Regions from separate parts of the Desulfonatronum thiosulfatophilum genome, predicted to be linked through region 2. Evidence: riboswitches for the same ligand, from Rfam matches in the RefSeq annotation. Region 2 holds a riboswitch; the other holds the start of a gene.

Region 1 (14,993 bases), on a different contig from region 2:
CGGCTTAAGCCATGGCAATGGAACTGGGCGAAACCGCAACGCCTTTGCGTATGCCAACTTCAAGGCTTTCGTCAAGAATGCTCCCTCTGCGAAATGCATGGCGACAATAATCAACTTGACCGGGGAATTCAATGCGGTTTAGAAATCCAAGATTTTTTGCAACTACTCAAGCACAGCTTCATTACGGGTAATGTAATGGCCCGGCTTGTCTCGTTTTTTCCGACATCGCATGTTTGACTGAGCAGGATTCGTTCATTGAAACCATTGCAGGGACGACTGAAGCACCAATGCTGTTTGTCCGAGCAGTGGGTTGACGTATAACTCCGTCGAAGGTGTTGCGAAGCGGAATTATACGACAAGTTGGACCGCAGATGAAGTAGTTGCCGATTTTTTACAACCATTCAGCTCAGGGGGGTGTTTGTGTCCGTTCATGTGGTTCGCCATCCACTGGTGCAGCATAAACTTGGGGTCATGCGTCAGCACGACATCAGCACGAAAAACTTTCGGGAACTGGCGTCGGAATTGGCCAGGTTGTTGACTTATGAGGCCACGAAAGATCTGGAGACCGAGCCCGAGACGGTCCAGGGCTGGAGCGGTTCGGTTCAGGTTGAACGGATCAAGGGCAAGAAAGTCACCGTGGTGCCCATCCTGCGGGCGGGACTGGGCATGCTGGACGGCGTCCTGGACATGATTCCGGGGGCCAAGGTCAGCGTGATCGGCATCTACCGGGATGAAGAAACCTTGGACCCGGTGCGGTATTACGTCAAGATCGCGGGAAACATCGAGCAGCGCATGGCCCTGATCCTGGACCCGATGCTGGCCACGGGCGGTACTTTGCTGGCCACCATTGACCTGCTCAAGGAGGCCGGGTGCCGCAAGATCAAGGGCGTTTTTCTTGTGGCTGCGCCCGAAGGACTGGAGCGGGTCGAAAAAGCCCATCCGGACGTGGAGATCTATCTGGCCTCCGTGGACGAGCGGCTTAATGCCCAGGGATATATTCTTCCCGGTCTTGGGGATGCCGGAGACAAGATTTTCGGCACAAAGTAGTTTCTTCGAAAACGGTACGGGTTCGTAACTACTCAGCTGCATTCCGGCTTGTCTCGATTTTTCGGCCTCGCAACTCCTTCGCCGGCTTCGTAACATTGAACCATTGCTCGAATAAACATCAATTGGTGCTTCAGGCGTTTGGCAATGGTTCACTGAACGAATCCCGGCTCAGTCAGACAGGCGATGCCAAAATCGAGACAAGCCGGAACACTCCGGTTTTTAATGAAAAGCTGAATATTTACAATGATTCAAGGAAAAGGACCTGCTCCTGGCGATATCTGATGGAGCACACGGATGGTATTGGCAACAACAGCGGGAGACATCCCGTGAGGAGAAACAATGTCGACTATTTCCACGCCGGAGTACAAATTTCGTTTCAGGGACAGCCTGCTGGGCATGCAGATGCTGTTCATCGCCTTTGGCGCTTTGGTGCTCGTGCCGCTGCTCACTGGACTCGATCCCAACGTGGCATTGTTCACCGCCGGTGTCGGAACACTGCTCTTTCAGGTCATCACCAAGGGCAAGGTGCCGGTGTTTCTGGCCTCGTCCTTTGCCTTCATCCCGGCAATCATGTTCGGGGTGCAGACCTGGGGCATTCCGGCGACCATGTCGGGATTGGCAGCGGCCGGCGTGGTGTACGTGCTCCTGGGGATGTTCATCCGCTGGCAGGGGCCGGCGATTCTGGAGCGCGTCCTGCCGCCGGTGGTGTACGCACCGGTGATTATGGTCATCGGGCTGATCCTGGCCCCGGTGGCGGTGCACATGGCCATGGGGCGCACAGGCGACGGGTCGATCCAGTTGGTCAGTGAAAACCTGGCCATGTTCATCGCCCTGGCATCCCTGACCGCGACGATCGTGGCCACTCTTCTGGGCAAGGGAATACTGCGGCTGGTGCCGATCATGATCGGCATTTTGGTCGGCTATGTGTTGAGCCTGCTGTACGGCATCGTGGACTTTACGCCGGTACGGGAAGCCCCGTGGCTGGCCGTGCCCAGCTTCGTTCTTCCGGAGTGGAACTGGCAGGCCATCATCTTTATCGTACCCATTGCCATTGCCCCGGCCATCGAGCATTTCGGGGACATTCTCGCCGTGAGCAGCCTGACGGGCAAGAATTACGTCAAGGATCCGGGCATCCACCGCACCATGACGGGCGACGGCCTGGCCACGACCCTGGCCTCATGCCTGGGTGGGCCGCCGAATACGACCTATTCCGAAGTCACCGGCGGAGTGGCGCTGACCAAGGCCTTCAATCCTGCCATCATGACCTGGGCCGCCATCTCCGCGATCATCCTGGCCTTCGTGGGCAAGCTCGGGGCGTTGTTGCAGACCATACCCGTACCCGTGATGGGCGGCATCCTCGTGCTGCTGTTCGGTGCGATTCTCGTGGTCGGTCTGAACACCCTGGTGCGCGCCAAACATGATCTTATGGAGCCCAGAAACATGATCATTATTTCGGTGATCGTGGTGTTCGGCATGGGCGGCATGGCTTTCGAGACCGGGGAGTTCATGCTCAAGGGAATCGGCCTGGCCGCCGTAGCGGGAATCGTGTTGAACCTGATCCTGCCTGAGCGCAGATTATAGATGCCGGAGTTCTGTTCGGACAGTAACCGGATACGTAGAGCTTATGAATAACATTGATTCGGATCTGGAACTCAAGTCGTTGCTTTGGGGGCTGGAAGCGGTGTCCTGGATTTTTCGGGGGGCGGATGGCGGTCAATGGCGGAGCGCGGGCCAGGATTGCCTGCCTGGATTGGCCGGCGTACTTCTCTTCCTTGAATCTCGCGGTCTTGTCGAAAATGACGTCCTGGACAAGGCCGAAGGAATCCATGCAATGGTCGCGGGGGTCGCCGCGGAGCCGACGATGGACCCCGAAGACCTGGAGGCTGAGTATGTACGGTTGTTCGTGAACCGCCTGGGAGGGTTGGGAGTTCCGCTGTGTCAGTCCAGCTACGGCGAGGACGGCCTGCTCATGGGGGCGGCGGCTGAAGACATGCGCCGCCGTCTGGGCCGGGCCGGACTTCAGGTTTCGGACGCCCTGCCGCCGGATCACATCAGCATCGAGATCGGTTGCCTGATGTCGCTGCTTTCGAGCCGCTTTGCCTCGGACCACCCCCGGATTCCGCACGATGATTCGGCCTCGTTGTTCGCCGTTCAGGTTCTCCTGCCGTGGGTCGGTGAGCTGGAGGCCCGGATGAGACAAGCCGAGGCCCATGACCTGTTTCAGGTGGCCGCCGCAACACTGACGGCCATGGTTCGCCATATCTCCGCTCAGGGAGATCATTTTCCGGTGGAACAGCAGGCTTGAACGCAGGAGCCTAAGGTTGAATTTCGCGACCATTGCACGTGCTCAGGCGAGTAGTCAGGCGCAGTTCAATAAACTCTTTTACTTCAGTCTGTTGAACTCGTTTCGCTGAGATTTGAAAAAGGCTCTTGACGAGAGCAGGAAGATTGAATAGTTACTTTCCTTTCGCCGCGCACTCCCTGGTAGCTCAATCGGCAGAGCGGGTGGCTGTTAACCACTAGGTTGGCGGTTCAAATCCGTCCCGGGGAGCCATAAAAATCAAGAGGTTAGATGAAAGTCTAACCTCTTTTTTTTACGTCTATTGGCTGACTCAATCAAACAGTCAGCTTTCATGATCATCCAGCACCCGCCGCACTATGGTCGCCATTTCCTTCATCTGATACGGCTTTCCGAGGAAGCCCTTGGCCCCGGATGCCATGGTGTCTCTGCCTTGGCCATTCGCCGAATATCCGCTGGAAATGACAACTTTGACGGCGGGATCGAATCGCAACAGTTCCTTGAGGCATTTGTGCCCTCCCATGCCGGGCATGTTCAGGTCCAGCAGAACCAGGTCGATGGGAGAATTTGGCTCTTGGTACATCTCCAATGCCTGTTCTCCGTTGACGGCCATTCGAACGCTGTAGCCCAGCATTTTCAGGGCTTCCCAAGTCAATTCACGAATTTGAGGGTCGTCATCCACCACCAGGATGGTTTCGCTGCCGCCCTCGATGGATGATTCCTGTGAATCTTCCTCAGTCAAATCTTCGTCCCCTCGCTCGGCAGGCCAGAAGACCTTGAACGTCGTGCCGTTGCCCGGTTCGCTGTAGCATTGAATATGCCCGCCATGGCTCTTGACGATGCCGTAAACCGAGGCCAGACCCAGGCCGGTGCCCTTGCCGACTTCCTTGGTGGTGTAGAAGGGGTCGAAGACATGCTCCAAAACCTCCTTGTCCATGCCGGAGCCCGTGTCCGTGACGGTCAGGAGCACATGAGGCCCAGCGGAAGCGCCCGGATGGAGCCTAATAAAAGCCTCGTCCAGAACCGTGTTGCTTGTCTCCACCATCAGCTTTCCGCCTTCGGGCATGGCGTCCACGGCATTGCCCGCCAGGTTGAGCAGGATCTGTTCGATTTGCACCGAGTCGGCCAGAAGCGGCCAGACGGACGGATCAAGATGCAGTTCCAGGGCGATCATCTTCGGGATGGTTCGCTCAAGAATGCGAACCGCTTCTTGCACTTCATGGTTCAGATTTACCCGCGCCTTGCGCGATTCGGCCTTGCGGCCGAAAAGCAGCAGTTGTCGCACCAATTGGGCCGCGTGGTTTATGGACTTGGCCACGTTCTGCAGCCGGGTCGCGTCAGGATGATCCGACGGCTTGCCCTGCAGGAGCAGTTCGATGTTGCCGCCCATGGCCTGGAGCAGGTTGTTGAAGTCATGGGCCACGCCCCCGGCCAGAATGCCGAGGGATTCCATTTTCTGGGCCTGGAGCAAGGCTTGCTCGGTCTGCTTGAGTTCAGTCAAGTCAACATCGATGCAGATCAACTCGGGGCTGCTCCCAGGTATTTGGAATATGGCATGGCTGGTGAAGACCGGCACCCGTGATCCGTCCTTGCGCTTGAGGATCAGTTCCGCGGCGGGAGCGGGAATACCGGTTTCGGTCATCTTCTTTATTTCCCCAACAACTTCAGGTCGCATCTCTGCCGGAATGATCAGGTCACAGAGATTCTTTCCCAGAGCCTCATTCGGCGTATAACCGTAAATTGTCTCAGCTGCCTTGTTCCAAAAGAGGATCGTGCCGTCCATCCCATACCCCTGAACCGCAACCGTAGGGACATGTTCGAACAAGTTCCGAAAACGTGCTTCACTCTCGCGTAGCGCATCCTCGGCTCGTTTGCGCTCGGTGATGTCTTGATGGGTGCCTATCATGCGAATTGCCCGGCCTGATGCATCCCTGGACGCCGCACGGCCACGTCCCAAAATCCATTTCCAGGCTCCATCCCTGGATTGCATGCGGAATTCGACGGCAAATGACTCAATACGGTTTTCAATACAATCGAAGTTCCTTTTAAAGGCTTCCTCCCTGTCGTCGGGGTGGATCAGGTCGAGCCATGAATTCACATGTGTCGGAATATCAGTGGACTCATAACCGAGCATCCTGGCATACCCAGGACTATAGTAGACTTGGTCGGTTTGAATATCCCAATCCCAGACTCCGTCGTTGGTGGCATCCATGCTTAATCTGAATCGTTCCTCGCTCTCCCGCAGTGCCTCCTCGGCCTGATACCGAGAGGTGATGTCATGGTTGACGATAATGGCTGCTTCAACTTTTCCCTGCTTATCCAACACAGGAGCGGAATAGTTGAGAATGATTTTCTTTTTGCCGTCAAAGGCTTCAATTTCCAGAAGTTCGTCGACAATGGTTTCGCCTTTGTTCACGGTGTGCACCAGGGCCCAATCATTCGGCGCGATTTCTTCTCCAGAGGGCAGACGTTTGGCATTGAAAACGCCGTACTCTTGCTGGTCGACATTGGGTTCTGCCCCCCAAATAGCCACCCCTGCCGGGTTTCCTTGCATAAGCTTCCCGTTCTTGTCCGCGATCCATAGGCCGACGGGCAGGATTTCAAACACTTTTCTGAACAGGTTCTCGCTTCTGCGCAAAGCTTCTTCGGTCTGCTTCAGATTGGTGATGTCCACATGGCATCCCACCATGCGGACCGGAGTCCCGTCAGTGGCCCACTCGATGACCCGCCCTGCACAGATGACCCAGACGGTGGAATCGTCCCTGTGCCGATAGCGAACCACATTGTAGAAAGGTTCCCGGCCCCTGCTTTTGACGTGTCGATCAAAAATTTCAAGCACAGCAGGAAGGTCTTCGGGAAAGATGATTTTCTGCCAGGCTTCCGGCGAACTCTCCATTTCATGATCTTCGTAACCGAACATGCGCTTGAAGGCCGGACTCAAGTACTCGGTGTTCTCCACCAGATTCCAGTCCCAGTAACCAGAGAGGGTTGATTCCAGGATGTCCTTGAGGATTGTTTCGCTTTTCAGCAAGCCCTTCTCGGCTCGCTTGCGATCCGTTATATCCGTCGTAAATCCTTGATACGCAATGATATGCCCATCCTTATCCCTGACAGCTCGCGCATTTCTTGAAGCCCAGAACTCGGTTCCGTCCCGGCGACGGAACCGGCTCTCATGGTTGATCACCTCGCCGTGCGTTTCCAGCAGCCGGGTAAACAGCTTTCGATCTTCCGCATCGACGTAGATTTGCCTGGAAATATCCGTGGTGGAAGCAATCAGTTCCTCGGGCGAATCGTAGCCTAACATTCCGGCCAATGCTGGATTGGCTGAAATGTAGCGGCCATCAGGCGTGGATGTGAATATGCCGATAGGCGCAAGATCAATAAATTCCTGGAGGTCAGCGCCTATTATTTGGTGATTGGTTGCTGATGTCGTTGTGAGCAAGACGACTCCATGGTTGAGAAATCAATCATGTTTTGGTGGTGGGTATTAAGGCAAGCCGGATCAATCCCTGTAGGTTAGATATACAGAATAGTTTAGGAAACCATAAACAAATATACGGAATCAAATCAAGCATTCAGCAAAGGTCCGGTTTGCCTTGATTATGTGGCCTCGCAAACCCCACGTCGGGCAGGTGAAGTCAGGATCGCCGGAAGACGACTGAGCGGGCAGGCGGCACTGCCCCAATGCGCGGATCAGGATGGTGTCGGCGTGAGATGCCACGTCAGGATGGCGTCAGCCTGTCTGGCCGCAGCCAGGGCCACGATGGGAGCCTGGGGAAGGTTGGTAAGGCAACAGGTGGAGGTTTCGTCGCCCACGAGGAGGAAGCCGGGGCGGACCATGCGGGTGCGGATTCTGTCCGGATCGCCGTATCCGGCAACTCCTGACGCGGCGACGAACAGTTCTTTCACCGGAACCATGGACTCGGCCAGCAGTTTCTTGGCGCCCGGATCGTCCACGCATTCCGCCACAGCGGTGCACCGGGCAAACAATTCATGGACATTCCGGCCGGTGATTCGCGTTTCGAACAGGTCAAGCTCCAGATTGGGATTGATCCGCAGGAGGTTGGCGGCCAGGGCCGCCACCTTGGGCTGGCCGATCTGGTCCGGAAAGAAGAACTGCCGGTTCAGGTTGGAGGCTTCCACCCGGTCGAAGTCCACCAGCACGAAGCGCTTGAACCCGGCGCGGACCAGAAAATGCGCGCAATTGGAACCCAGACCTCCGGCCCCGGCCAGGCCGATGCGCGCCTGTTGCAGCCGTTCCAGGGCTTGGGTGCCGATGTGCCCGGCAATACCTTGCTCCGTGAAGTTCACGCCGCCTTCCTGTCCAGCGGTTGCCAGTCCTTGAAAACCGGCTGAAAACCTTTGCCGCGGAGCATGGCGGCGATCTCCTCCACAGTGCGGGGGTCATTGACTTCAAACTGGGGCGTTCCGGCATTGCTCGAGCCATGTCCGCCCACGGACGTGGACACTCCCGCGGAAAGCCGGGTCACGCCCAGGGGGAGGAGGTTTTCCCGCAGCCGCGCGGACTCCCTGGTGGACAGGGTGATGGACGCCCGGGGCAGATACAGGCGCTGGGCCAGGAGGATCTGGGTCAAATCGCGATCCGAAACGGGCCGGTCCGGCTGCCAGTCGCCTGCATGGGGGCGCATTCGCGGCAGAGAAACCCCGATTTCCGTGCCGGGATAGCGATCCTGGAGCCAGCGCGCGTGCATGGCCGTCCAGAAGGCGTCGACGCGCCAGTCGCCAAGCCCGTACAGGGCGCTGATCCCCACCCAGCGCATGCCGGCCAGGCAGCCGCGTTCCGGCGCGTCCAGGCGGAATGCGTAGTCGCGTTTCGGGCCGCTGAGATGAACCTGTTCGTACAGTGCCGGATCGTAGGTCTCCTGGTAGATGGTCAGCCCCTCGGCCCCGGCCGCGATGAGCCGGGCGTATTCCGAAGTGGTCAGGGCATATACCTCCAGGACAAGGCTGGGGAAGAACTCCCGCAGCACTCCCAGGGCTTTTTCCAGATAATCCAAGGGCGCTTTGCGGGGGGCATCCCCGGTGAGCATGAGGATCTGCTTCAGGCCCGTGGCCGCGATGTCCCGGGCCTCGGAGCGGATCTCCTCCAGGGACAGCTGCCGGCGGGTGTTGACCTGTCCGGAGTTGAACCCGCAGTACACGCAGCGATTGGTGCAGTGGTCCGAGATGTACAGCGGGATGAAGAGCTGTACGGACCGGCCGAAGTGGCGCAACGTGACTCCGGCAGCCTCTTGGGCCAGGGCCTCGAGCAAGGTCCCCGCTGCAGGAGAGAGCAGGGCCAGCAGATCATCGGGACCGAGCCGGTCGCGGCCCAGCGCCCGAATCACGTCCTGCTCCGTGCAGGCCTCTGCGGCCGCGGGCACGTCCAGGCCCCGGTACTGATCGAGCAGGGTGTGGAAGCTCATGGGCGTGGGGGGGCGGCGTCTTCGACGGACGGCTGATCCAGAAAGCCCGTCAGGGGGGAGGACGGAGCGGCGCGTAGGCGCTGGGCTCCCGGTCCGGCCAGATATCCCTGGCGTCCGGCCCGCACCGCGTCCGCGAAGGCTCTGGCCATGGCCACCGGGTCATTGGCCGTGGCAATGGCCGTGTTCACCAGCACCGCATCCGCGCCCATCTCCATGGCTTCGCAGGCATGGGAGGGACGGCCCAGGCCGGCGTCCACGATGATCGGCAGGTCGATCTCCTCGATCAGGATGCGGATCATCTCCTTGGTCCGTAGGCCGCGATTGGTGCCGATGGGCGCACCCAGGGGCATCACCGCCGCGGCCCCGGCCTTGACCAGGTCTCGGGCCACGTACAGGTCCGCGTTGACATAGGGCAGGACCACGAATCCCTCCTTGGCCAGGATCTCCGTGGCCCGGACCGTGGCGTAGCCGTCCGGAAGCAGATGGTTGTTGTCCGAGATGACCTCGATCTTGATCCAGTTGCCGCACCCCATGGCCCGGGCCAGCCGCGCGATGCGCACGGCTTCGTCCGCGGTGCGCGCGCCGGAGGTGTTGGGCAAAAGCCGCATCCGGGAGGGGATATAATCCATGACGTTGCCCGTGGCGGAGTCCAGATCCACCCGGCGCAGGGCCACGGTGATCACTTCCGATCCCGAGGCTTCGCAGACCGCGGGAATGACGGCGTCGTCGCCGTACTTGCCCGTGCCGATGAACAACCGGCTGTGCAGGGTTTCCGTGTCGATGCGCAGATCTTCGCTGGACATCACCCACCTCCCACGAAACGCAGCAGTTCCAGATGGTCGCCTTCTCGAAGCGTTGTCTCGGAAAATTGCTCTCCAGGTATGATCTCCCGGTTCAACTCCGCGACCACGACGGCCGGATCAAGCCCCTTGCTCGTGATCAGCTCCTGGAGCGTCAGGGGGGCTGTCAGGTGTTCGTTTATTCCGTTGATGAGGATGTGCATCGTTGGTTCCAGATGTGGCTTTGCGTTTATGCGCGTTTAGACTGAAAAATCAAACAGTAACATTCAGATCAACCCTGCGAAAACGGACTGGATACCCGCCTTCGCGGGTATGACTGATTCGGAAGCGGCATGGCAAAACAAGTCATTCCCGCGGAGGCGGGAATCCAGTGCAAGGATGATGCTTTGCACCAGGATGTGCTGAATGGCTTCCAGAAATTTACACAATCAACCAAAAGCAGTGTAATCAAAAAAAACGCCTTTTCGGAGCCGGGAGGCAGCTGGTCCGAAAAGGCGGTCTTGTTTCAAAAATGCGGTGCATGGCTGCTTTCCTCCGACGGCATGATCCGTGTCAGGTTCCAAGGGTCGGGACGGGTTGTCCCCTCTCAGCCTCGCGGCTCCCCCAGCTATTGGGAACCGTAGTGGAAAGCAGTTGGAGTGTAAAGGATACGAACGCCCCCACGACTTCCCCATCGCAATCGAAATCGCCATCGCCATCGAAATCGCAATCGCAAGAAATATTCGCCATTGGTGCAGCGCCATCTTCATCGCAGACATGAAGATCGATTTCGATTCCGATTGCGATTTCGATTTCGAGATGGATGGGGAGTGGTGATCGGGGGGGAAGGTTTTGCTTGCCAGGGAGGGAATTATGGCCTAATTAAACACGGTTCAAAATTCGCACATCCTTCGTATGGCCCGAGGGTCTCTCGTCCGGGACGAGAGTGAGCGGGCGCGTGAACGGAGGGTGGAGGAAAAACCCAATTCGAGGAGTATTATCATGGCGTATGTGACAATGAAGCAAATGTTGGAGACCGGCGTGCACTTCGGTCACCAGACCCGACGCTGGAATCCCAAAATGCGGCCCTATATTTTCGGTGCGCGCAACGGAATCCACATCATCGACCTGCAGCAGACCGTGCGCATGTTCCATAAGGCGCATGACTTCATTGCGGAGACCGTTGCCCAGGGCGGCAAGGTCATGTTTGTCGGCACCAAGCCCCAGGCCCGGGAGATCATCAAGCAGGAAGCCGCGCGGGCCGGCATGTATTCCGTAACCCATCGCTGGATGGGCGGTACCATGACCAACTTCCAGACCATCCGCAGCAGCATTGATCGTTTGAAGAAGCTGGAGACCATGTTCGAAGACGGAACCATCAACCGTTTCGTCAAGAAGGAAATCGTGCGCATGCAGCGCGACGTGGAGAAGTTGAATCTGGCGCTGGGCGGCATCAAGGATATGGACGGCCTGCCCCAGGCAGCCTTCATCATCGATCCGAACCGGGAGCAGATCGCTGTCCAGGAGTGCCGTAGGCTGAACATCCCCGTGGTCGGCGTCGTGGACACCAACTGCGACCCGGATCTGATCGACTTCATCATTCCCGGCAACGACGACGCCATCCGCGCCATCAAGCTGTTCTCTGCAAGTATCGCTGATGCCTGTATCGAGGGAGCCGCCAGGATGCGCGACGCTGCCGGCGCGGAGCAGAAAATAGAAGACGAACAACGCGCTGACGAAGGCGCCGAGCAGAAGGCGGCCGATGCGACGATCAGCACAGATGAAAGAATACTTGACGCTACGGAGGAGAAGTAAATGGCAATTTCCGCAAGTTTGGTAAAGGAGCTGCGCGAGCGAACCGGCGCGGGCATGATGGACTGCAAGAAGGCGCTGGAAGAGTGCGGCTGCGACCAGGAGAAGTCCCTGCTCTGGCTGCGTGAAAAAGGCTTGTCCAAGGCCCAGAAGAAGTCCGGCAGGGCGACTTCCCAGGGCTATATCGGTTCATACATCCACTCCAACGGCAAGATCGGGGTCATGGTCGAGTTGAAATGCGAAACCGACTTCGTGGCCAAGAACGAGAAATTCCTGGAACTGGCCAAGGATCTGGCCATGCAGGTGGCTGCCACTTCGCCGCTGTGCGTTGCGCCCGAGGACATTGATCCCGAGGTTCTGGAACGCGAACGGCAGATCTTCACCCAGCAGACCAAGGATGAAGGCAAGCCGGACAACATCATTCCGAAGATCGTGGAAGGCCGGATGAAGAAGTTTGCCCAGGAAGTCTGCCTTTTGGAACAGGCCTTCATCAAGGATGATTCCCGTAAAATAAAGGATCTGATCACCGAGACCATCGCCGTGCTCGGGGAAAACATCCAGGTCGGCCGGATCGTTCGTCTGGCCCTGGGCGAGGAGGCGGCCTAGCTGCCGAAACGTCATGCAACTTAAATACCCCAGGGTACTCCTCAAAATCAGCGGCGAGGCCCTGGCCGGGCCCAAGCCGTTCGGAATCGACCCCGAGACCATTGACACGTTTTGTCAGGAGATCGTGGACGTTGCCGACTTGGGCATCGAATTGTCATTGGTGATCGGCGGAGGGAACATTTTTCGAGGACTCTCCGCCGCTTCCCAGGGCATGGACCGGGCCGGCGCCGACTACATGGGCATGCTGGCCACGGTGATCAACTCCCTGGCTGTTCAGGACGGGCTTGAAAAGCTGGGGCTGACCACCCGCGTGATGACCGCCTTCCCCATGCAGCAGGTCGCCGAGCCCTACATCCGTCGCCGGGCCATCCGGCACCTGGAAAAAAAACGGGTGGTGATCTGCGCTGCGGGAACCGGAAATCCGTTTTTCACCACGGATACCGCGGCCGTGTTGCGGGGAGCCGAACTCAAGGTTCAGGCGATTCTCAAGGCCACCAAGGTGGATGGAGTCTACGACAAGGATCCCAAACAGCATCAAGACGCCCGGTTGTTCACCCACATCTCCTACATCGACGTGTTGAAAAAGCGCCTGCAGGTCATGGATTCCACGGCGATTTCCCTGGCCATGGACAATAATCTGCCCATCATCGTGTTCAACTTGTTCACCGCGGGCAACATCAAGCGGGTCGCATTGGGAGAAGACACGGGAACGCTGGTCACAGGAGGAGAATAAGCATGGCTTCCGTATTGAACGACAACAGAGAGCGCATGGAGAAAACCCTGCAAAGCCTGGACAAGGAATTCAAGCGACTGCGCACCGGACGGGCTTCCTCGGCCCTGCTGGAAGGCATCCGCGTCGATTACTACGGCACACCGACTCCCTTGGAGCAGATGGCCTCCATATCCATTCCGGACAGTCGGACCATCGCCATTCAGCCCTGGGACCGAGCCGCCTTCAAGGATATCGACAGAGCCATCCTCAAGTCCGACCTGGGATTGAACCCGGTCAACGACGGAAAAAACATCCGGATCAACATCCCTCCGCTGACCGAAGAACGGCGCAAGGAACTGGTCAAGATTGCCAAGAAGTTCACCGAGGAGGCTAAAGTCGGCATTCGCAACATCCGCCGCGATGCCAACGACACCCTGAAGAAGCAGGAAAAAAACAAGGAAATCACCGAGGACGAACTGCGCAAGATCCAGGATGACGTCCAGAAACTGACGGACGAGTACATCGCCAAGGCTGACGAGGTTTTTGCGGCCAAGGAAAAGGAAATCATGGAGATTTGAACTGGTTTGTCTTCACTTCCTCAACATATCGCCATCATCATGGACGGCAACGGGCGCTGGGCCGAGCAGCACGGGCTGCCCCGCAATGAAGGGCACAAGGCCGGAACCCAGGCAGCCCGCAAGGTCGTCACCCATTGCCGTAAGCTCGGCATACCGCACCTGACGTTCTATACTTTTTCAAAGGAAAACTGGTCCCGCCCCCGCGAGGAGATATCGTTTCTCTTCGACTTGCTCCAGGCGTATCTCAAGGACGAGATGGACTCCCTGCTGGAGCGCGATATCCGGTTGCAGGTCCTGGGCGAGTGGTCCGACCTGCCCTTTTCCCTGCGCCAGATCCTGCGCCATGTCTGCTCCCGGAGCAGCCACTGCAGGTCCATGGTCGTCAACCTGGCCCTGAACTATTCCGGCCGGGAGGAGATCCTGCGGGCCTGCAGAAAACTCATGGATCAGGGGCTTGGCCCGGAGCAGCTTACCGAAAGCCATTTTGCCGCGCAGCTGGATACGGCCGGCCAGCCCGATCCGGACCTGATTATCCGGACCAGCGGCGAGCAGCGCCTGAGCAATTTTCTGCTCTACCAAGCGGCCTACAGCGAATTGTACTTCACGCCGGTCTTCTGGCCGGATTTTGACGAATCCCACCTGCAGACGGCCCTGGATGTATATGCCGGGCGGTCGCGCCGTTTCGGGGGCCTGGAGGCGCCGACAGCGGAAACCTCCTCGAGCAAAACATGACCCTGACTTCTCACCAAAAGCGACTGTTGACCGCGCTGCTGCCCCTGCCCCTGCTGCTGTGGGTGCTTTATGCGGGCGGATGGCCGCTGCTGTTGCTGGTGATCGTGCTTTCCGCCCTGGGACAGTGGGAATTCTACGCCATGTTCTGGCAAAAGGAACAGCTCGCGAACAAGTTTTTTGGGATCGCGGCGGGCTCGATTTTTTTGCTCGGCGTCTTTCTTTCTCCGGCCGCCGCGCCGATTCTCCTGGCGGTATTTTTTTGCCTGTCCGGGGTCCTTTTTGTCTCGACCTACGCCGGAGCGCCGGATTCCACCCGCTACCAGGACGCGCAGATCCTGTTCCTCGGCGTCTGCTATCTTCCCCTGCTGTTGCATTTCGCCCTGGCCCTGCCATGGCCGGCGCTGCTTCTGGTGGTGGCCGCGGCCTTCATCTCCGATACGGGCGCCTATTATGCCGGATCGATGTGGGGCAGGCGCCACGTCTGGCCGGCCATCAGTCCGAAGAAGACCTGGATGGGCAGCGCGGGCGGAATGACCGCCTGCATCCTGTCCACCGTGATCATCGGTCTGATCTGGGGAACAGCCGGCGTCCCGGCCCTGGTGCTCCTGGGAGTAGTCCTGAATGTGGCATCCCAGTTTGGCGACTTTTTCGAATCCGCGCTGAAACGTTCCCGGGCCATCAAGGATTCAGGAGCCCTGTTGCCAGGTCACGGCGGCGTCCTGGACCGCATCGACAGCCTGCTTTTCGCGCTTCCCGCGTATGCCGCGCTCAGTTACCTCCATCCGTTTTTCGGATAGCAGATGATCGGGCCTCTTGCGGCACAATAATTCCTTTTTCGTCAACAACTTATTCTGAAGTCTGCATTCATGCCCATGCCCAATGGTTTCAACTACATCAGCGCCGTTCCCGGATCCGGATCTTCAATCGCAGCGGACAATCCCCGGCGGCTCGTCATCCTGGGCAGTACCGGTTCCATCGGACAAAGCGCCCTGGGCGTGATCC
Region 2 (14,993 bases):
ATCTCTATCTCCCTGCCCTTGGGTTCCAAACGAACGGAAATCATAATGTTACCTCGACAAAAATTTGTTCTTTGTCTATCCATGTAGGCGGGCAAACTCAACTGTTTCATTGGAGTTGAGGCCCGTAGATGATCTGTGTACCATAATGGCCGCCGTGTCCATAACAGCGCATGTTCGGCGCTGCGTTTATATCTGCTTATCTGCTCTAACCGTCGCATCATTCTGCGAAACTATGGAACTGAATGCGCCCCACCAAGGAGGTCAGTATGGCCAAGGGAAAAATACTCGTAGTCGACGATGAACATCATATTCGCCTGCTATATCAGGAAGAACTCCAGGTAGAAGACTATGAAGTGGTCACTTCGGATGGTTCGGAGAATATTTTAGAGGTCTTGTCCCGGGAAAAACCGCAAGTGGTGGTCCTGGACATCAAGCTGGAGGGAAATCGATCAGGTCTGGATCTGTTGCAGGAAATCCGCAGTCAAGATCAATCCATTCCCGTTATTCTGTGCACGGCTTACGACAGCTTTCAGCACGATCTGAAATCCATTGCCGCTGATTTTTACGTGGTCAAGTCCGTGGACCTGACAGAATTGAAAAGCAAGGTGGAACAAGCTCTCAAAAAGGCGGAGAAACAATCCGGTTCCTCTTCAGGAGAGGCACAGCCCTCGTACTTTTGACCGCTATTTCTTTCTCAGAACAGAACATAAAAACCGGATTTAATCCGGTTTTTTTTATTTCCTTCAATGATGAGACATTGCTGATAGTTCACCTTGCGCCTGGATAAGTTTTTTCAGGTACCGTAACCTTGGCTGTTCGGGCTAGTTTCGGCGCAGCATCCGGAATTGGCGCACAGCCCGGTTGTGTTCTTCCAGGGTCCGGCTGAAGTTGTGTGACCCGTCTCCAGCGGAGACGAAATAGAACAGATTGTGCTGTTCCGGCTCCAGCACGGCCCTCATGGACGCCAGGCCCGGAGAGGCGATGGGGCCGGGTGGCAGGCCCGAATGCGCATAGGTGTTGTAGGGGTTGGCGGCGTCCTCCAAATGGACCCTCAGGAGTGGTCCGGAGAAATCCGGTCCCAAACCGTAGATGACCGTGGGATCGCACTGCAGGCGCATGCCGATCCGCAATCTGTTGGCAAAGACACCGGCTATGCGTTCTCTCTCCTCTGCCAATCCGGTCTCTCTTTCCACCAGGGAGGCCAGGATCACCGTTTCCCGGACCACATCCCAGGACGGCCTACCTTCCGGCCATAGCTGCTCATCCGCCACCCGCCAAAAAGACCTGAGCATCATTTCCACGATGGGCCGGGCGTCCTTGTTGCGGGGCCGCGGCAGGAAGTAGGTTTCCGGAAAAAGAAATCCTTCGGCGTTCTTTCCCTGGATATGATGTTTTCGCAGGACGTCCGGATCAGCCACGGCCCGGGCGAAACTCTCAAAATCGGCCAGACCTGATTGCTCCACGAGCTGCCCGACCTGCCACCAGGTCAATCCTTCCGGCACCTGCAACCGGTGCAGATATACCCGCCCGGAAGTCAGTACGTCCAAAACCCTTTCAGGCAGCCATGAGGTATGCAAGGCGAACTCCCCGGCTTGAACCGAAGCCGCCTGTCCCATGGCCTGGGCGTAGAGGCGAAAACGCAGCCCACTGGTAACCACGCCCTCCTCTTCGAGAAGACTGCTGATGCGGACCATGGACATGCCCGGTGTGATGGTCACGATCCGGCTCTCTCCGGGTTCCTGAGGAGGAACGTGCAGAAAACGGTAGACATCCCAGGCTGCCAGGCCGCCAACCAGGATCAGGAGTGCCAGCAGTAAAAGCAGGAGCTTGCCCAGCCATCGACGCCCTCTCCCGCGGGGGGAGGGAATGACGGGATCGTTTTCTCCGGCTGATGGAAAAGTGCTGGGATGATCAACCATCGCGTCCCAGCCTCTCCATGGCCTGATCCACGCTCAGGTCGTCATGCACGATGCCGTGCAGCGCCTTGAGCAGTGTTTTCGGATCTTCGTCCTGAAAGATGTTCCGGCCCATGGACAACCCCGCGCCGCCTGCGCTGACGGAGTCGGCCACCATGCGCAGCACGTCCCGGACGCTGTTCATCTTCGGTCCGCCGGCAATGACCACTGGCACGCAACAGGACTCGACGACCCGCTGGAAGCTTTCCATGTCCCCGGTGTAGGGCACCTTTACCAGGTCAGCGCCCAGTTCCACGCCCACCCGGGCGCAATGGGACACAATAGCCGGATCGAATTCATTGACGATTTTCGGGCCCCTTGCATACATCATGGCCAGCATGGGAATTCCCCAGGAAGCAGCCGTGGCGCTGACCTTGCCCATGTCCTCGAGCATGACCCGCTCGTTTTCATCACCCAGGTTGACGTGCACGGAAACGCCGTCCGCGCCCAGGCGAATGGCCTCTTCCACCGTGGCAACCAGGGTTTTGGCGTTGGGGAAGGGGGAGAGGGACGTGCTGGCTGATAAGTGAATGATCAGGCCGATGTCCGGTCCGCTGCCCCGGTGCCCGCAGCGCACAAGACCCTTGTGCATGACCACGGCATTGGCCCCGCCGCCCGCGATCTGGCTCAGGGTCTGGCGCATGTCGATCAGGCCCGACAACGGTCCCACGGTCACGCCATGATCCAGAGGCACAATGACGGCTCTCCGGGTGTTGCGGTTCAGTATCCGTTCCAGTCTGATCTGTTTTCCAAGATGCATGACGCTGCTCCTGTGAGGCGGTTGAAATGGCGGAATCCGGGGAATCCACAATCAGTTGGGTTGATCTACTCAAGATTCGCTGCAAAAATCAAGCGTAGCGCCGGCTTATGAGTGATGTGAACGCCACTCGCTGATCTTCGAGACACACCGGATCTTTTCCGTTTCGAGGTCTTATTACAAGTCCCTTCTCAATCATCCAGCCGGATGTCTTTGCCCTCCTTGAGGCGTTTCATGGTTCGCACGGCGCACATCTTGCCGCACATGGTGCATGAATCCTCATGGGCCGGGCGGGAGGATTCCCGGTAGGCGCGGGCTTTTTCCGGGTCCAGGGCCAGGTTGAACATGGCCTCCCAGTCCAGGTCGGCCCGGGCCTTGGACATCTTGTCGTCCCAGTCCCGCGCGCCCGGGATGCCCTTGGCGATGTCCGCGGCATGGGCCGCGATGCGGGCGGCCATGATTCCTTCCTTCATGTCGTCCAGCGTGGGCAGGCGCAGGTGTTCGGCCGGAGTGACGTAGCACAGGAAATCCGCGCCGGCGGCGCCGGCCACGGCTCCGCCGATGGCGCTGGTGATGTGGTCGTAGCCGGGGGCTACGTCCGTGACCAGAGGGCCGAGCACGTAGAACGGCGCGCCGTGGCAGAGCCGTTTTTCCAGGACCATGTTCGCGGCGATCTCGTTCAGGGCCATGTGGCCGGGACCTTCGATCATCACCTGCACGTTGCGCTCCCAGGCCCGCCTGGTCAGCTCGCCGAGGACGATCATTTCCTGGACCTGGACCGCGTCCGTGGCGTCGTGCAATGATCCGGGCCGGCAGCCGTCGCCCAGGCTCAAGGTGACGTCGTGCTGCGCGCAGATCTCCAGCAGCCGGTCGTAATGCTCGTAGAAGGGATTTTCGGCGTTGTTCTCCTTCATCCAGGCGTAGAGCAGCGAGCCGCCCCGGGAAACCAGCGAAGTCAGGCGCTGGGTTTTCTCGATCCGTTCGGCGGTCAGCCTGTTCAATCCGCAGTGGATGGTCAGGAAATCCACGCCGTCGTCCACATGGGCCTGGACCACGTCGAAAAACTCGTCCGCGCTGATGTCGGACAAGTTCTTGTCGTAGAATCCCACGGCGTCGTAGATGGGCACCGTGCCGATCATGGCCCGGGACTCGGCGATCAGCGCCTGGCGGAACTCGCGGGTCTTGCCGAAGCAGCTCAGGTCCATGATCGCCTCGGCTCCCAGGCGCAGGGCGTGACGGACCTTTTCCATTTCCAGGTCCATGTCGCAGGCGTCCTTGGAAATGCCGAGGTTGACGTTGATCTTGGTGCGCAGGCCCAGCCCGACGCCTTCCGGATCGAGGTGGGCGTGGTTGCGGTTCGCCGGTATGATCACCGTACCCTGGGCCATGCGCTGGACCAGGGTCTCCAGCGCCATGTTTTCCTTGTCCGCCACGATACGCATCTGCGGGGTGATGATACCCTTGCGGGCCGCGTCCATCTGGGTGGTCCAGCTCATGATCCGATCTCCTGAAAGGTTGAGTGCATGCGATTGCGCAAAGTCCGGATCTGGCCGGCAATATCCTCGTGACCGACGATTTCCGTGATCATGGCCACGCAGCCTGCGCCGCGCCGCTTTACTTCCGCGATGTTGTGTTCCTTGATCCCGCCGATGACCACGAAGGGAATGGTCAGGTTGGCCGCGACCCATTCCAGGTACTCCAGGCCCACGGGAGCGCAGACGTCCTTTTTCGTCCTGGTGGCGTAAATCGGCCCGACGCCGATATAGTCCGCCCCTGCCTCCACCGCGGCCCTGGCCTGTTCCGGAGAATGCGTGGACAGGCCGATGATCTTGCCCGGACCGAGCAGGCGGCGGACCACGGGCACGGGCAGATCGTCCTGCCCCACGTGCACCCCGTCCGCATCCACGGCCTGGGCCACGGCCACGTCGTCATTGACCAGAAACAGCGCACCGGCCTTGCGGGTCATCTCCCGAATGAGCTCGCATTCCCGGAGCTTTTCACCAGCATGTTTGTATTTTTCGCGGTACTGGACCAGCTTCACTCCGGCGTCCAGCATGGCCTGGACCACGGCCACGTTGGATCGCCCCAGGGAGTGCTCCTCGCTGGTTAGGCAGTAGAGATCAACGGCGTGCAGCGGATTGTTCATGATTGCCTCTTTGGGTTGTGTGAACACAGCTATATATAAATAGTCAGGGCATAGATTCGCAAAAATACGAACTGATACCCAGCGTCGTTCTTGCTGGAAGCGGAAAGTGGCGGGTGAGACGAAGAAGGAGACAACGGGGGCAAAAAAATGCCCTTCCGGGACCTAAAATGCAGCGTGGCGGTCCGAAAAGGCAGTGCGTGGCTGCTTCCCTACGACGGCATGGTCCGTATCAGGTTCCAAGGGTCGGGGCGATCGCCCCCTCTCAGCCCAACGGCTCCCCCAGCAATGAATAAACTGGTACCGTATCCTTTAGAACCTGTAAAGTTCCTGGTTTGTACACTTTGGCATTCTAAGGATGTCGCGCTACTTGCGCGCGAATAGCAAAGCTCAAGAACTCATAATACTATTCAACTTAATTGAAGGCACCGCGGCAATCGTCCGGCGAAGCATAATACTTAATTAAATTTAAATGGTTATGCTATAATAGCGAAACGGGTCAGCCTTCGCTACGAAGAGAAAAGCTGCCGCCATACATTATCACCCCACCATAATTACGGCTTTTCCCTAGTGACGGTTTTGTCGAGGGCAAGGTAAAAACGAAATACATTCGACTCTGGCACCCCGGTACTTCACTGCGATGTTGCACTTATAGCAGGGATCAAAGTGAGTTTTACGAGTCAGGAGCAATCTCAAATTCAACAAGGAGAACAGAGATGAACAAGTTATTTCAGATGATTAAGAAGGACCATCAAGAGGTGAAAGGCATCCTCGGGAAACTGAAGGCGAGCAAACAAAGTGATTCCAAAAAAAGAGAAGAATTGTTTCATACCCTCAAGCAGGAGCTTGTGCCGCATATGAAGGCCGAAGAGGCCATCTTTTACACGCCGTTGATGGGGAAGAAAGAGGCCCGGGAAGAGGCCATGGAAGGTATGGAGGAGCACCATGTAAGTGAGATGGTCCTGAAAGAACTCGATAAAATGCCGAAGGACGACGACAAATGGGGCGCCAAGGTAAGCGTATTCAAGGAACTCGTGGAGCATCATATCCAGGAAGAAGAATCCGAGCTGTTCAAGGCCGCTGAAAAGGCGATGAGTAAAGATGAGCTCGATATGATGGCGGAGAAGGTTGAGGAGGAGAAGCAGAAAATCAAGAAAAAGCTGAAATAATCGCAATGGGGGGAGAAGAGCTGAAAGTTCTTCTCCCTCCATGCCAGATGCGCGAACAAACTTCGACGATAGCAGCCATCTTAGAAATGGAGAGTAAACATGGCTTCAAAAAACATCGCCGTTTACGGCATTTATCCAAGCCGTCCAATGGTTGAACGGGCGGTGGACGAACTGAAGAAAGAAGGTTTTCGCAACACGGACATCTCCGTCCTTTTTCCGGAAAATATTGGGAACAAGGAATTCGCGATCGACAAGTCCACGAAAGCTCCTGAAGGGGCGACCACAGGCGCCGGGACCGGCGCGGTGATCGGGGGAGGATTGGGATGGCTGGCGGGTATCGGCTTGCTGGCCATTCCCGGTATTGGCCCCTTTGTTGCCGCGGGTCCCATTATGGCGGCCCTGGCCGGCGTCGGCGCCGGAGGACTGGTTGGGGGGATCGCCGGCGCCCTGGTGGGCATGGGGATACCTGAATACGAAGCCAATCGCTACGAAGGCCGGATCAAGCAGGGAGGGATTCTTCTCTCCGTTCATGCGGACGACCGGGACTGGAAGAAAAAGGCCAAGGACATCCTGGAGCGCACGGAGGCGGAGGATATTGGCTCCAAGGCTGAATCTCGAGCGGATCTGGATGCCACGGACAAACCCTATCCCGAGGGTGAAAAGGCTGTACCACATACCGCTACCGCCCACGGCGATCCGCACGAAACGAGTGCGGCCGATCCCGTGTCCAAATGGTCTAAAGATCCACGCACCCCCAACGTTTAGTAAAAACCGTCGTTCAATCTCAAATCCTGACCGGTCTCCCGGTCATGCATAATTGGAGGCCCTTGATGGCTTTTCAAATCAACAACAATGTCACATGGGTCGGAAAGGTCGACTGGGAACTGCGAACATTCCATGGACAGGAATACTCCACCCATCGCGGATCAAGCTACAATTCCTATCTGGTCCGGGATGAAAAAACCGCCCTCATTGATACCGTGTGGGGCAAATTTTCCCAAGAATTCCTGGTGGAACTGCAACAGCAAATTCCCTTGGATAAGATCGACTTCGTCATCGCCAATCATGCGGAAACCGACCACAGCGGCGCTTTGCCGGAACTCATGCGCCATATCCCGGATGTTCCCATTTATTGTACCGCAAACGGCGTGAATTCCCTGAAGGGACATTATCACCAGGACTGGAATTTTCAGGTTGTCAAAACCGGCGACAAACTCACCCTTGGGTCGAAGGAGCTGGTTTTTGTTGAGGCCAGACTGTTGCACTGGCCGGACAACATGATGTGCTACCTGACAGGAGACAACATCCTCTTCAGCAATGATGCCTTTGGGCAGCATCTGGCGTCCGAAAAAATGTACAATGATCTGGTGGACCAGGCGGAACTGTTCCAGGAGGCTATTAAGTACTATGCCAACATCCTGACTCCGTTCAGTTCGCTGGTTGACAAAAAAATTAAGGAAATCTTGGAACTGGGGCTTCCGGTGGACATGATCTGTCCCAGCCATGGAGTGATCTGGCGGAAAGATCCTCTGCAGATCGTGCACCAATATCTGAAGTGGGCGAATGCCTATGCTGAGAATCAAGTCACCATCATCTACGATACCATGTGGGACGGAACCCGGAGAATGGCGGAGGCCATCGCCAAAGGAATCGCTGAAGCCAACGGCGACATTGATGTGAAGCTCTACAACGTCGGCAAGTCGGACAAGAACGACGTGATAACCGAGGTCTTCAAGTCAAAGGCAATCCTGGTCGGATCACCGACCATCAACCAGGGCATCCTTTCGGCCACCGCTGCAGTTTTGGAAGAAATAAGGGGATTGCAGTTCAAGAACAAGAAGGCCGCGGCATTTGGGTGTTTCGGCTGGAGCGGAGAATCGGTGAAAATCATCTCCGACAGACTGCGAGAGGGCGGCTTTCATTTGGTTAGTGATGGAATTCGCGAAAAGTGGAACCCCAACAATGAGGCCGTGGAGAATTGCATCCGGTTCGGCAGAGAGTTCGCATCAAGTTTAACGTAACCCAGAGAGAGGTCTGAATGAACAACACATTGGAAAAAGATTACGCCGCCGGTTTGTTTGACAACTGTGAACCACCCTGCCTTTCCCTGTATCAGCCGACGTACAGGAATTTTCCGGAGAACAAACAGGATCCGATCCGATTCAAAAATCTGGTGAAGAAGCTGGAAGAGTCACTGCTGCGGCAGTATCCAGAGAACGACATTGGGCCGTTGCTCAAGCCGTTTCGGGATTTGTCCGAGGACCGTGAGTTCTGGAACCATACTTTGGATGGATTGGCCGTGCTGGGATCAAAAGGGTTCTTTCGGGTTTATACCTTCCAGCGACCGGTATCCGAATTGGCCGTCGCGGCGGACAATTTCCACACCAAGCCCCTGTGGCGCATCCTGCAATCAGCCGACCGTTATCAGATTCTCGCGGTGAACCGGAAGGAGATTAAGCTTTTCGAAGGCAATCGCGACGCATTGGATGAGATCATGCCGGCTCCGGATGTTCCCAAGACGCTGGTGGAAGCATTGGGTGAGGAATTGACGGATCCTCGCCTGACCGTTGCCAGATATGGAGGCGTCGGCGTGGGAAAAAATGCCATGCACCACGGCCATGGCGGAAAGAAGGACCAGGTTGATCTCGACGCGGAACGTTACTTCCGGGCCGTAGACCGCGCGGTCATGGAACATCACTCCCAGCCGTCCGGACTGCCGCTGATCCTGGCCGCGCTTCCGGAGCACCATCACATGTTTCACGAAGTCAGCCGCAATCCCCAGCTCCTGCCGGAGGGCATCACGGTTCATCCGGATTCGCTTTCATCCCTGGACGAACTGCGCAAGCTCTCCTGGCGGCTGGTAGAGCCTCGGTATCTGGGCATTCTGGCGGATCATGTGGAAAAATTCGGCACGGCAAAGGCCGAAGAGCTGGGCGACGACAACGTTGCGCAGGTTGCCAAGGCGATCATCGAGGGCCGGGTTGGTACGCTGCTGGTGGAGGCCGATCGTGAAATTCCCGGAAGGGTGGATGCGAGTACCGGAGAGATCGAACTGGACGACATCATGGACCCCAAGATGGACGACCTGCTCGACGATCTGGGGCAGATGGCTATGCGTAAAGGCGCTACAGTCGTGGTCGTTCCAGCCGAACGAATGCCAACGCAGACCGGAATAGCCGCGATCTATCGATTTTGATGGAAAATGTGATCTGGCGGGACACGGGGTATTCAAACCCAGTGTCCCGGTCTGTCTGTTAAGAAAATTCTGATGAAGGATGGAAAAAATGCAAATAAACGTAACGGCTGAACCGATTGTTTCCATCATCGCGGGGATTTTGATCCTGATCTTTCCCAGAGTGTTGAATTACATTGTCGCCATCTATCTGATTATCTTTGGCATACTCAGGTTGATAAACTGACCGAGATAACGTTGAAGATCGTTCGTTCTTTGTTTTTCTTCGTGGTGAATAAGAAAGGATAAGGGTCAAGCAACAGCAGGATCCATCCAGATCAGTCCGGCTTGCCGTCCGGTGGCCTTATCGCGGCGATAGGAAAAAAAGGTTTCCGGTAGGCTGTAGGTGCAGAGGTCAATGCTGAAAATACGTTCTTCAAGCAGACCGGCTTCCAGCAGTTGCGCCTTGGTCAGGCGCCATAGATTGAGGTTGCCGGTTGTCGGATTATGATACTTCCGAAAAGCCTCACCCCACTCCAAATCGAAATTCACGAACTCGCTGGCGCCGGGGCCAAGACTCGGCCCCCGTACGGCCAGCACCTCGTGCGGGTGGAAGCCGTAGGCGTCGCAGAATGCCCGGACACCTTTCTGGAGAAAGCCCTGCCGGTTGCCCCGCCAGCCGCAGTGCAGGGCAGCAATATGGCGGCCGTCGGCATGAGCCAGAAGGATGGGCTGACAGTCCGCCGTCTTGATGACCAGGGCCAGGTCCGGGCGGGAAGTGGCCAAGCCGTCGGCCTGGACGTCGGCGCACTGATCCAAATTCAAGGGGTTCGGCTCAACCAGAACTTCCACTCCGTGAACCTGTCGCGCCTCGGCCCAGTGCCCGAATCCCGCCAGTTCCCGCAGGGCGTTGCGGTTTTCCAGCACATCGTTCTTTGCATCCCCCACCTCCCAGGACAGATTGCCCCCGGAATAGGGACCCCGGCTCGAGCCGCCCCGGCGGGTGGTGAAGGCGGCACGAATGTTCGGCAATCCGGGAAAGGAAAAGGGGATGCAGCCTATGTGGGGGCCCATATGGTTTCCGTGTCCGTACAGATGACCTGCACGGATTGGTCGTGGGGTTCCAGAGGCAGATCGTCCAGGATCTGGAACTTGTAGGCCAGCCCGATGGTCCGGACTTCGGCTCCGGTCAGGGCCAGGAGCCGGTCATAATAGCCGCCGCCGAAGCCGAGGCGAAATCCCCGGCGGTCGAATCCCACTCCGGGGATCAGGATGCCCTCGCATTCCCGCGGATCGACCATGGTGCAACGGCTGGGATCCGGTTCGGGAATGGTGTAGCTGCCGGGGCGCAGATCTTCGAGAGCGCGGAACCGATACAAATCCATCTCCCCCGGACAGTCCGGACGACAACATGGGGCCAGGGTCTGTACGCCCCGGCCCCAGAGCTCATGGATCAAATCCCAGGTGTCCACTTCGTTTTGGAACGGAAGATAGACCAGGACCGTACGCATGGCTTCCCAGCCGGGTAGCTCACGCACGCGCTCCTGAACGGCATGACTTCGCCGTAAGGCGTCGTCGACCTGCATACTGCTGCGCCTCGCCGTCAGCCGGGATCGGAGAATGCGTTTGGACATCAATACCTGTAGTAATCCGGCTTGTAGGGGCCTTCGAGTGGAACGCCAAGGTAATCGGCCTGGGCCTTGGTCAGGGATGAAAGGCCGACATTGAGCTTCTTCAGGTGCAAACGGGCCACCTTTTCATCCAGCAGCTTGGGCAGAACATAGACCTTGTTCTCGTACTTGCCGGGATTAGTCCACAATTCGATCTGGGCGATGACCTGGTTGGTGAACGAGGCGGACATCACGAAGGAGGGGTGGCCGGTGGCGCAGCCCAGGTTCACCAGCCGGCCTTCGGCCAGCAGGATGATCCGCTTGCCGTCCGGGAAGACTATGTGATCCACCTGGGGTTTGATGTTGATCCAGTTCAGTTCGCGGATCCCGGCGACATCAATTTCCAGATCGAAGTGACCGATATTGCAGACAATGGCCTGATCCTTCATGGCGTCCATGTGGGCGCGGGTGATGACGTCGCGGCATCCCGTGGCGGTGACGAAGATGTCTCCCATGGGAGCGGCCTCTTCCATGGTCACTACCTGGTAGCCTTCCATGGCCGCCTGCAAGGCGTTGATCGGGTCGATTTCCGTGATCACGACCCTGGCCCCGAGTCCGCGCATGGCCTGAGCGCAGCCCTTGCCCACGTCCCCGTAACCGGCAACCACCACGACCTTGCCGGCCATCATCACGTCCGTGGCCCGCTTGATGCCGTCAGCCAGTGACTCCCGGCAGCCGTAGAGGTTGTCGAACTTGCTCTTGGTCACGGAGTCGTTCACGTTGAATGCAGGGCATTTCAGCGTGCCGGCCTTCTCCATCTGATACAGGCGGTGCACGCCTGTCGTGGTCTCCTCGGACAACCCGCGCAGCGAGGCCATGGATTCAGGGTGCTTCTCGTGCATGATTTGGGTCAGATCACCTCCGTCGTCCAGCAGCATGTTCGGAACCCAGCCGTCTGGTCCCTGGATGGTCTGATCCACGCACCACCAGTATTCTTCTTCCGTCTCGCCCTTCCAGGCAAAGACCGGAATTCCGGCCGCGGCAATGGCGGCCGCCGCGTGATCCTGGGTGGAGAAGATGTTGCACGAACTCCAGCGGACTTCCGCTCCGAGATGGATCAGAGTTTCAATCAGCACGGCCGTCTGGATGGTCATGTGCAGGCAACCGGCGATGCGTGCGCCCTTCAGGGGCTGAGCCGCGCCGAATTCTTCACGCAGGGCCATCAGGCCGGGCATTTCAGTCTCCGCGATCTCAATCTCCTGACGGCCCCATTGGGCCAGGGAAAGATCGCGGACCTTGAAGTCCGTCTTGGTATCGGGAATTCTCGTCATGTGTCGCACTCCTTTTGCTTTGGGAATCGTATTTGTGTTTGGTTGGCTATGGGTAATGGGTAATGTGGGTCGAATTTGAAATGCGTGAGGAAAACCTATATCTCCCCACGGGTCAAGAGCGGTAAAAGCAAAAAAGGGGTCAACCCGTGTTTGGATTGACCCCTGTAAATACATGGGGTGGATGACGCGACTTGAACGCGCGGCCGCCTGGGCCACAACCAGGTGCTCTACCTACTGAGCTACACCCACCGTGTAAAGATAGTATCATTAAGCCATACGCCGTGTTCTCGTCAAGATGCAGGCTGGATGAATTTTGTCGCCTCCCCGGCGTGACAAATTTCCGTTCCGCAAATACCATCGTTCGATTTCGATTTCGATTTCGATTTCGATTGCGATTAAGAGCGGGTTATGACGACATTCGACATTTTGGAGGAAAATAATGGACAAGCTGGTTATTGAGGGAAATGTTCCCCTGCGTGGAAGGTTGCCGGTCAGCGGGTCGAAGAATGCGGCTTTGCCCATTCTGCTGGCCTGTATTCTGGCCGAGGGGTCGGTGCGTTTGCGGAACGTGCCGAAGCTGCGAGATATATCCACCACTCTTGAGCTGCTGCGGCTGCTGGGTTGCGAGGCGGAGCAGGACGGAAACTCGGTGGAGACGTGTGTTGGGGCAAATCTGACCCCTGAAGCGCCCTACGATCTGGTCCGCACCATGCGGGCATCAGTGCTGTGCCTGGGGCCCCTTCTGGCCCGATTGGGCAAGGCGGTGGTGGCGCTGCCCGGAGGGTGCGCCATCGGCTCACGACCGGTGGATCTGCACCTGCGGGGGCTGGAACGGATGGGCGCCCATTTTGACCTGGAGGGCGGAAACATTCTCGGCCGATGCGATCGACTCAGAGGCGCCCATATTCACTTCGACTTCCCGACAGTGGGCGGGACCGAGAACCTGCTTATGGCCGCCAGCCTGGCGGAAGGGGAAACGATCCTGGAAAATGCAGCCCGGGAACCCGAAGTGGTCAATCTGGCCGACTTCCTGAACGCCTGCGGGGCCCGAATCCAGGGCCAGGGCACGAGCATCATCCGTATTCAGGGTGTGGAACGTCTGACCGGAGCTGAATTCCGGATCATGCCCGACCGGATCGAGGCCGGCACATATCTGGTCGCCGCGGTGATCACCGACGGGGAATTATACCTGGAAAACTGTTCAATGAATGATCTGGACGCCGTGGTCTACAAGCTGCGGGAAATGGGGGTCTGGATCCAGGAGGGCAAGAGCGGGGTGTTGGCCAAACGCGGCGCAAAACTTGTCGGAGTTGATTTGATGACTCAGCCGTTCCCCGGGTTCCCCACGGACATGCAAGCCCAGGTCATGACCTTGATGGGGCTGGCCGATGGCTCCGGCGTGATCAAGGAAACCATTTTCGAGAACCGATTCATGCACGTCCAGGAACTGGTGCGCATGGGAGCGCAAATCAAGGTCTCAGGTCAGAACGCAATGATTCGCGGCGTGACCCATTACAACGGTGCGCCCGTCATGGCCTCGGATCTGCGCGCCAGCGCCTCCCTGGTTCTGGCCGGTCTGGCTGCAAGGGGAACCACCGAGGTGCGGCGTATCTATCACCTGGATCGGGGCTATGAAGAACTGGAGTCCAAGCTGTCCCAGGTGGGCGCCCGGATTCGCCGTGAGGCCCAGTAGGAGCGTATGGCAGAGGGCAGATACAGATAGGACCTGAATTTTGAATCGACTTGACGAGGGCATACTTCGGGGTTTAGGGAATCAAATTCCGCTCCCGTAGCTCAGGTGGATAGAGCGATCGCCTCCTAAGCGATAGGCCGCAGGTTCGAATCCTACCGGGAGCACCAAATAATAAAAAAAAGGCTGACTTAGTCAGCCTTTTTTTTTGCTTGCCCCCCCAAAAAAAATATTGAGAAATGATTTGTTCTGCTTTTGCCCGGTTAGACCTTTGCAGTTCAGTTTTCGCAACTTGAATCTAATAGAAACTTTCCTGCCCGTATAATCTATCCACGGCAGTATCGGCATTTTCAATGATGCCGTCGACTGTCAGCCAAACATCCCAGGGATTGTGACCCAGCGTGTCCGCCAGTGCGACCAGCAAGTCTCCAAGCGGGAGATCCGGCTGGTTTCGCCAACTGCCATGTGTCTGAGCGAATCGGGCATAGGAGGGAGCGATATCTCGCTCCTCCAACAGTTTGGGACCGAGCCGTTCATGCAGGGAGCCGCTATCGCTGAGTTCGGATTGAGCACCGGACTTTGCCGATATCGTGGGTTGCAGCACCAAACAAAATCGCTGTCTGGTCGAGTGGACCAATCAATTCTTTTGCTTGGAGCTGAGTGCAGAGCTGAGTCGCGACGTTGGTCAAGCCTAATTCCCGAACAACGAACAAGATGGAGTCTGTCCCGGGAAGGCGAGTGCGGCACAGGGGTTGCTCCAAATCATTTCAGGACGTCGCGCCGAACCGAAAAAGAGGAGGCGCTATGAGAAACTGTGAGTTATAAGGTTGACCTGAACAACATGCCGCCTCTGATCGACGAGCAGAACGCCGATCTCAAGGCGTTGTTCGATATTCCGGACAGCGAAATCGACTGCAGTGACATTCCGCTCCTGGATGATGCGCTTGTGAATAAAGTCGCATGCAATCCGTTCTATAACCAACCAAGTCCTCTACCACTGATTATCCAGGGAGCTTTCTCTTTTGTGATGCTCAATTAATTAATGTGGCAAGCGCTTGCGAAGACATTTATTAATATTTTAGTTGCCTTTATCAACTATCCATTATACGGGACATAAAATTTTTTCACTCAATGAAAAAACATTAAGTAATCCATCATGGATATAT

What was found. A riboswitch is a leader RNA that binds a small molecule or an ion and turns the genes downstream of it on or off. The one in region 2 is predicted to bind thiamine pyrophosphate.
Region 1: linked by a shared signal. The riboswitch ahead of thiS (sulfur carrier protein ThiS) and the one ahead of thiE (thiamine phosphate synthase) in region 2 are both predicted to bind thiamine pyrophosphate.

The regions. Positions count from the first base shown of each region.
Region 1 is NZ_FMXO01000007.1:23,678-38,670, forward strand. It holds gene upp (uracil phosphoribosyltransferase) at 421-1,047, shown strand; gene BLP93_RS06880 (uracil-xanthine permease family protein) at 1,387-2,628, shown strand; gene BLP93_RS06885 (TorD/DmsD family molecular chaperone) at 2,672-3,352, shown strand; tRNA gene BLP93_RS06890 (tRNA-Asn) at 3,526-3,601, shown strand; gene BLP93_RS06895 (PAS domain S-box protein) at 3,672-6,788, opposite strand; gene thiF (sulfur carrier protein ThiS adenylyltransferase ThiF) at 7,040-7,657, opposite strand; gene thiH (2-iminoacetate synthase ThiH) at 7,654-8,772, opposite strand; gene BLP93_RS06910 (thiazole synthase) at 8,769-9,575, opposite strand; gene thiS (sulfur carrier protein ThiS) at 9,575-9,775, opposite strand; TPP riboswitch at 10,085-10,187, opposite strand; gene BLP93_RS16625 (hypothetical protein) at 10,206-10,388, shown strand; gene rpsB (30S ribosomal protein S2) at 10,554-11,366, shown strand; gene tsf (translation elongation factor Ts) at 11,367-11,969, shown strand; gene pyrH (UMP kinase) at 11,983-12,702, shown strand; gene frr (ribosome recycling factor) at 12,705-13,259, shown strand; gene uppS (polyprenyl diphosphate synthase) at 13,266-13,991, shown strand; gene BLP93_RS06945 (phosphatidate cytidylyltransferase) at 13,988-14,788, shown strand; gene dxr (1-deoxy-D-xylulose-5-phosphate reductoisomerase) at 14,858-14,993, shown strand, end outside.
Region 2 is NZ_FMXO01000003.1:83,901-98,893, forward strand. It holds gene BLP93_RS03070 (MoaD/ThiS family protein) at 1-44, opposite strand, end outside; gene BLP93_RS03075 (response regulator) at 267-680, shown strand; gene mltG (endolytic transglycosylase MltG) at 822-1,919, opposite strand; gene BLP93_RS03085 (2-amino-3,7-dideoxy-D-threo-hept-6-ulosonate synthase) at 1,912-2,715, opposite strand; gene thiC (phosphomethylpyrimidine synthase ThiC) at 2,904-4,208, opposite strand; gene thiE (thiamine phosphate synthase) at 4,205-4,858, opposite strand; TPP riboswitch at 5,048-5,149, opposite strand; gene BLP93_RS03100 (hemerythrin domain-containing protein) at 5,572-6,024, shown strand; gene BLP93_RS03105 (DUF3341 domain-containing protein) at 6,124-6,789, shown strand; gene BLP93_RS03110 (anaerobic nitric oxide reductase flavorubredoxin) at 6,855-8,045, shown strand; gene BLP93_RS03115 (baeRF3 domain-containing protein) at 8,063-9,220, shown strand; gene BLP93_RS03120 (DUF3096 domain-containing protein) at 9,309-9,443, shown strand; gene BLP93_RS03125 (purine nucleoside phosphorylase YfiH/LACC1 family protein) at 9,509-10,270, opposite strand; gene BLP93_RS03130 (5-formyltetrahydrofolate cyclo-ligase) at 10,255-10,830, opposite strand; gene ahcY (adenosylhomocysteinase) at 10,830-12,137, opposite strand; tRNA gene BLP93_RS03140 (tRNA-His) at 12,311-12,386, opposite strand; gene murA (UDP-N-acetylglucosamine 1-carboxyvinyltransferase) at 12,577-13,830, shown strand; tRNA gene BLP93_RS03150 (tRNA-Arg) at 13,921-13,997, shown strand; gene BLP93_RS03155 (hypothetical protein) at 14,126-14,431, opposite strand; gene BLP93_RS03160 (hypothetical protein) at 14,642-14,866, shown strand.